3 regions of the Streptomyces solicathayae genome follow, and region 1 is predicted to be linked to each of the others. Evidence: riboswitches for the same ligand, from Rfam matches in the RefSeq annotation. Region 1 holds a riboswitch; each other region holds the start of a gene.

Region 1 (2,257 bases):
TCTGGTCGAGGCGATGTACGCGCACGCCAACCTGATCGACGTCTCCGGCCCCTCCGTGGACATCGTCGGCACCGGCGGCGACGGCGCGAAGACGGTCAACATCTCCACCATGTCGGCGATCGTGGTGGCCGGCACCGGGGCCAAGGTCGTCAAGCACGGCAACCGGGCCGCGTCCTCCGCCTCCGGGTCCTCGGACGTCCTGGAGAAGCTCGGCGTCAACCTGGAGCTCACCCCGAAGCGGGTCGTCGAGGTCGCCGAGGAGGCAGGCGTGACCTTCTGCTTCGCGGTGAAGTTCCACCCGGCGCTGCGCCACGTCGCCGCGGCCCGCGGCCAGCTCGGCGTGCGCACCGTCTTCAACTTCCTCGGCCCGCTCACCAACCCGGCCCGGGTGAAGGCACAGGCGACCGGTGTGGCCGACCCTCGGATGGCCCCGATCATGGCCGGCGTACTGGCCGAGCGGGGCTCCTCCGCCCTGGTCTTCCGCGGCGACGACGGCCTGGACGAGCTGACCACCACCGCCACCTCCAAGGTGTGGGTGGTCCGCGACGGCGCGGTGCGCGAGGAGTCCTTCGACCCGCGGGACGTCGGCATCGAGCTGGTCCCCGTGGAGGCGCTGCGCGGCGCCGACGCCTCGTACAACGCGGACGTGGCCCGGCGCCTGCTGGCCGGCGAGACCGGTCCGGTACGGGACGCCGTCCTGCTCAATTCGGCGGCGGCACTGACCGCCCTGAACCCCGGCAGCGGCACCCTGGCGGAGCAGCTGCGGGCCGGAATGGAGCAGGCCGCCGAGTCGATCGACTCGGGGTCCGCGCGCCGGGCGCTGGAGCGCTGGGTGGCCGTGAGCAACGCGTAGCGATTGGGCGTGCGGCAGAGGGGTCCGGGGTCGTCCGGGCCCCTCTTTCGCGTCCCGGATCCCGGACACGGGTTGCGTCGGGGCGATCACGTGGCATAACTTCTTGGCCAGGTCATGAGTGACAGCTACGAAGCCCCGGCTCGCTGTCCGGCAACCCTCCGTCCGTGGCGGGGTGCCCCGGGTGAAGACCAGGCCGTGGACAGCAAGGTCCACGGCAAGCGCGGACCCCTGCGACACCCTGGGGTCCTGGTCCTCAAGGGAGCAGTCTCGTGAGCAAGCGAATGCGTTAGGGCCTCCGGCCCCCTCCTCCCCACCTCCGTGCGGCCCCTTTCTCGCCGTGCGTCGAGGCAACACCCGTGTCCGGCACGTCACTTCGTGCTGCCCTGCGGGCCCCTTCACGCCTTTCGCCTTGTCCTGCCGGGAGATACCGCCATGTCCGCACGCCCGCACGCCGCCGTCGCCACCGCCGCCACCTCCGCCGTCGCCGAGCCGGCCGCCGACCCCTGCTGTGCCGCCCCGCTGCCCGTCCTCGGCCGCGACGTCACCGTCCCGCTCGTGATCGGCGGCGAGGTCACGTACGCCGCGCTCGACTACGCGGCCAGCGCGCCGGCCCTGCAGCGGGTGTGGGACGACGTCGCCGCGTACGCGCCGTACTACGGCAGCGTGCACCGCGGCGCCGGGTACCTCTCGCAGCTCTCCACCGACCTGTTCGAGAACAGCCGGGTCACCGTCGCCGAGTTCCTCGACTGCCGCGAGGACGACCAGGTCGTCTTCACCCGCTCGACCACCGACTCGCTCAACCTGCTCGCCGCCGTCCTGCCCGCCGACTGCCAGGTGTTCGTCTTCGAGACCGAGCACCACGCCTCGTTGCTGCCCTGGAAGGACGCCCGGGTCACCTACCTCAATGCGCCGCGCACCCCGCAGCAGGCGGTCGACACCCTGGAGCGCGCGCTCGCCGGCCGTGAGCCCAACGGCCCGGCCCTCGTCTGCGTGACCGGCGCCTCCAACGTCACCGGCGAGCTGTGGCCGGTACGGGAGCTGGCCGCGGCCGCCCACGCGCACGGCGCCCGGATCGTCCTGGACGCCGCCCAGCTCGCCCCCCACCACCCCGTCTCCGTACGGGAGTTGGACGTCGACTGGGTCGCGTTCTCCGGGCACAAGCTGTACGCGCCGTTCGGCTCCGGCGTGCTGGCCGGCCGCGCCGACTGGCTGCAGGACGCGGCCCCGTACCTCGCCGGCGGCGGCGCGTCGCGCAAGGTGGCCCGCCGGACCGACGGCGGCGTGGACGTCGAGTGGCACACCACCGCCGCGCGCCACGAGGCCGGTTCGCCGAACGTCATCGGCGTCTACTCCATCGCCTCCGCCTGCAAGGCGCTCACCGAGGCCGGGTTCGACACGCTGGTC
Region 2 (2,257 bases), 1.4 Mb from region 1:
CACGACCTGCTCGTCGTTCACGTCCTCCACCGCGCCGCCCGTCCGGCGGGCGATGTCCAGGACGTACGGGCCGTCGGCCGGGTTGCCGATGGCGAGCGACTTGGCGATGGTGTTCGGCTTCTGCGGACGGACCACGTCGTGACCGGCCTTGAAGGCGGCCGACACCGGGGAGCAGCCCTCGGCCTGGGCGCCGAAGATCTTGTACGGCTTGTCCTCGACGAGGCCCAGCTTGATGAGCTCCTGCAGACCCTTGTCGATCTTCGTGAGCTGCGAGCCGGAGGCGATCGGGATCACGATCTGGTCGGGCAGCTGCCAGCCGAGCTGCTCGCAGATCTCGTACGCGAGGGTCTTGGAGCCCTCGCCGTAGTACGGCCGCAGGTTGACGTTGACGAAGCCCCAGCCCTCGCCCAGCGGGTCGCCGATGAGCTCCGAGCAGAAGCGGTTGACGTCGTCGTAGTTGCCCTCGATGCCGACGAGTTCGCCGCCGTACACCGCGGCCATGACGACCTTGCCCTGCTCCAGGTCGTGCGGGATGAACACGCAGGAGCGGAAGCCGGCGCGTGCGGCGGCGGCGCCGACGGCGCCGGCCAGGTTGCCGGTGGAGGAGCAGGACAGGGTGGTGAAGCCGAAGGCGCGGGCGGCCTCCAGGGCCTGCGCGACGACGCGGTCCTTGAAGGAGTGCGTCGGGTTGCCGGAGTCGTCCTTGACGAACAGCTTGCCCGGCTCGACGCCGAGTTCGCGGGCGAGGTTGTCGGCCTGGACGAGCTTGGTCCAGCCCGGGTTCAGGTTCGGCTTGTCGGCGACGTCGGCCGGGACGGGCAGCAGCGGGGCGTAACGCCAGATGTTGGCGGGGCCGGCCTCGATCCGCTTGCGCAGCGCCTCGGGGTCGCCCTCGGGAAGGTCGTACGCGACTTCGAGCGGCCCGAAACAGAGTTCGCAGGCGAAGATCGGACCGAGCGGGAACTTCTCACCGCACTCACGACAGGAAAGGCCGGAAGCGGGACCGAGGTCGACGGTGGTTGCGGTGTCAACAGTCTGTACAGCCATGGAGGCGAGGCCCTTTCTCCTCATCTTCCTCACGGCGCATTTCGCCATGAGACGGATTTGGCACCTTCCCTAGCCGGGAGCCTCGCGGCCGCGGATTCGCGGACGAGACCGGCTGGAGGGTTGCCGGGGCTTCAACGGGCCGTTTCCCTCTGCCCCTCTGGATGAGCGGTATTCGGTTGTGGGACGCGGGCGGGACCCCGACATGCATCGGGCCTCCGCGTTGTTCAAGACTGTAACCGAAGGCTCGGACGGCGCGAGACGGTCGTCCGAACCGCGAGATGGATCACAAACCGCAACTGGGGAGTAACGGACGTGCTGGAAGAAGTGGAGCGCTGGCTCGGGCGGCGCTCCTGGTCGGTGACCGATCGCCCGCTCGACCAGATCCTGGCCGCCAAGCGCGCGACGACGGTGAGCGTCGTGCTGCCCGCGCTGAACGAGGAGGCGACGGTCGGCGACATCGTCTCCGTGATCCGCCGCGAGCTGATGTCGGAGGCGGTCCCGCTCGTCGACGAGCTGGTGGTGGTGGACTCCGGGTCCACGGACCGGACCGCGGAGGTGGCCGCGGTAGCGGGCGCCCGGGTGGTGGCGCGGGACGCGATCCTGCCGCGGATCCCGGCCGTCCCCGGCAAGGGCGAGGTGCTGTGGCGGTCGCTGATGGCGACCAGCGGCGACATCGTCTGTTTCGTCGACGCGGACCTGCGGGACTTCTCGGCGGACTTCGTCACGGGGATCGTCGGCCCGCTGCTGACCGACCCGGACGTGGAGTTCGTCAAGGCGATGTACGACCGCCCGCTCGGGGACACGCCCGGACAGGGCGGCCGGGTGACGGAGCTGGTGGCGCGCCCGCTGCTGAACCTGCACTGGCCGCAGCTTGCCGGCTTCGTGCAGCCGCTGGGCGGCGAGTACGCGGCCCGCCGCTCGCTGCTCGAACGGCTCCCGTTCCCGGTCGGGTACGGGGTGGAGTTGGGGCTGCTCGTGGACGCGCTGCACACGGTGGGTCTGGACGCGTTGGCGCAGGTGGACGTGGGGGTGCGCAAGCACCGGCACCAGAGCGGACTGGCGCTGGGCCGGATGGCGGCGGCCATCTACCGGACGGCGCAGGTGCGGCTGTCGCGCGGGCACCTGGTGCGGCCGCGGCTGACCCAGTTCGAGCGGGACGAGCAGGACGGGACGGGCTTCGTGCCGCGGACCTACTCGGTCGACACGGAGG
Region 3 (2,257 bases), 1.8 Mb from region 1:
TGGACTCGATGAAGGGTTGCAGCCGGCCCAGCACCACCGGAACGCTCGGGAAAAGTGCGACGACGTCGTCCAACTCCACCAGTCCACGGCTGACGAGGAACGCAATCAGTTCGAGCTTCTGCAGCAGATCCTCGACGACCTCGCGATCCTCGGGCGTCAGCGAGGCTGCGTTCACCTCGCCAAGTCGCAGACGGCGCCGTACCTTTCTGAGGGGAGGCGCCTGGAACTCCTGGTGGATGGCGATCAGTGACTGAAGCGCTCTGGTGTGCTTGGACTCCTTGATCTGCTCCCGCGCGTATACGCATGCGACGATCACCACAACCGCGCTCAGCGCGCCGCTCACCCCTTGCACGGCGTCCCACACAGCAACATCCCCACCCCGGGCGGGGACGTCCGGCATCCCCGCGTACCTCCCGACACCCTACTTTCCGAGCCCTGCCCACCCGGTGCCCTACGTCCGCGGTGACCAGGAATTGGGTCCGAGACCCACTCCTGCTCACCGGCTAGGAACGGTGTCGTACGGCCTCGGTGAGGCGGTCGGCCGCGTCGATGGCGACCTTCGCGAGCCGGGCGCCAGGGTGGCGGGTGAGGCGTTGGATCGGGCCGGTGACGGTGATGGCGGCCACGACACGATGGGCCGGGTCGCGCACCGGCGCCGAGACGGAGGCCATGCCGGGTTCGCGCTCACCGATCGACTGGGCCCAGCCTCGGCGCCGTACGCCGCTCAACGCGGTGGCGGTGAAGCGAGCCCCCTGCAGACCGTGGTGGTAGCGCTCGGGCTCCTCCCAGGCCAGCAGGACCTGGGCGGCGGAGCCGACCTTCATGGGGAGTGCGGAGCCGACGGGTACGACGTCGCGCAGGCCGGTGGTCCGCTCGGCGGCGGCGACGCAGACGCGCATCTCCCCCTGTCGGCGGTAGAGCTGCGCGCTCTCGCCTGTGGTGTCGCGCAGGGCGCTGAGGACCGGGCCGGCCGCGGCCAGCAGGCAGTCCTCTCCCGCGACGGCCGAGAGCTCGGCCAGTCGGGGGCCGAGGACGAAGCGTCCCTGCAGGTCCCTGCCGACCAGGCGATGGCGTTCGAGAGCGGTGGCGAGCCGGTGGGCCGTGGGCCGAGCCAGGCCGGTGGCGGCGACGAGCCCCGCCAGAGTGGCCGGCCCCGAGGCCAGCGCACCGAGGATCACCGCGGTCTTGTCGAGGACACCGACATCGCTGGAAATATCCGACATGTTCACGAAAGGGGGTACTCCAGTCTCGGCCCGCGACGTCATGAATCGCGGGGAAGCTCGCCCAGGCGAGGGCAGGGACGGTCAGCGAGGAAGGGCCGAAGTGGTCGGCCGCTATGCCGCGGTGATCGCGAGACGGGCACAGATGGCGACGCGCGTACGGATCGCGAGACGGGTACGCGGAACACGAAGGCCCGGAGCCGAGAGACCTTGGGCAAGGGGCAGCACAGAGAGCACCGTGTCTCCTCATCTTTTCCCGCGCCACGTTGGCGCGGGCCGGAGTTGGCACTGATCCCGACGGCGCGGCGCGAACATTGAGCGCCGAGTCGACCGGGGAGTTGCCGGGGCTTCGTAGGGCCGGTCCCTCCACCCCTCTGGATGATTCGCGAGGAACGATACAAGACTCCCGGCGCTGCCTGCCAACGGGTTCCCGGCAACGCAATCGGCAGGTCGGGCCGACCACGACGCTGACGCCGTATCGCGTGTAGCCGCTGACCTCCAGGCCCGATCCCAGGCCGGAAGTGCGTGCCACGTCGCCCGTCTTGCGGACGCTCGGCGCAGGTCGCGCGCTGGGCGCTCCGCCAAGCGATTACCATCCCTCCGGGATGATCTGGTCCAAACCGCCACAAACTCCGGACACAGTCTCCGGCCGACGCGCGACAACGACGAGGAGCAGACCACGTGAGCCGACCGCACGCTCGCCCACACCCCGGGACAACGCCGGGCGAGACGCCGCTCGGGGAGCCCCGCTGGCCGATGGCCACGGCCGTGCTGGCCGCCATGGCGCTGACGCTGCTGCTCCCCGACGACCTGCGGCTGGCGCCCGCTTGGGTGCTGCCCTCCGTGGAGGGGCTGCTCCTGCTCACGTTGATCGCGGGCGACCCGGGCCGGATCGACCGCCGCTCCGTCGCGCTTCGTGCCGTGTCGATCGCGCTGGTCTGCGTTCTCGCTCTCGGTGCCGTCTGGTCGACTGTCCAGCTGATCGACGACATCCTGCACAACGGGAAGGAGACGGCATCCGCCACCAGTCTGCTCCA

The links. A riboswitch is a leader RNA that binds a small molecule or an ion and turns the genes downstream of it on or off. The one in region 1 is predicted to bind S-adenosylmethionine.
Region 2: linked by a shared signal. The riboswitch ahead of thrC (threonine synthase) and the one ahead of R2D22_RS26965 (aminotransferase class V-fold PLP-dependent enzyme) in region 1 are both predicted to bind S-adenosylmethionine.
Region 3: linked by a shared signal. The riboswitch ahead of R2D22_RS34980 (IclR family transcriptional regulator) and the one ahead of R2D22_RS26965 (aminotransferase class V-fold PLP-dependent enzyme) in region 1 are both predicted to bind S-adenosylmethionine.

What each region holds. Positions count from the first base shown of each region.
Region 1 covers NZ_CP137573.1:5,819,654-5,821,910, forward strand. The annotation lists gene trpD (anthranilate phosphoribosyltransferase) at 1-853, shown strand, start outside; SAM riboswitch class IV at 964-1,080, shown strand; gene R2D22_RS26965 (aminotransferase class V-fold PLP-dependent enzyme) at 1,286-2,257, shown strand, end outside.
Region 2 covers NZ_CP137573.1:4,410,005-4,412,261, reverse strand. The annotation lists gene thrC (threonine synthase) at 1-1,071, opposite strand, end outside; SAM riboswitch class I at 1,065-1,215, opposite strand; gene R2D22_RS20385 (glucosyl-3-phosphoglycerate synthase) at 1,360-2,257, shown strand, end outside.
Region 3 covers NZ_CP137573.1:7,657,925-7,660,181, forward strand. The annotation lists gene R2D22_RS34975 (hypothetical protein) at 1-400, opposite strand, end outside; gene R2D22_RS34980 (IclR family transcriptional regulator) at 504-1,223, opposite strand; SAM riboswitch class I at 1,464-1,605, opposite strand; gene R2D22_RS34985 (hypothetical protein) at 1,977-2,257, shown strand, end outside.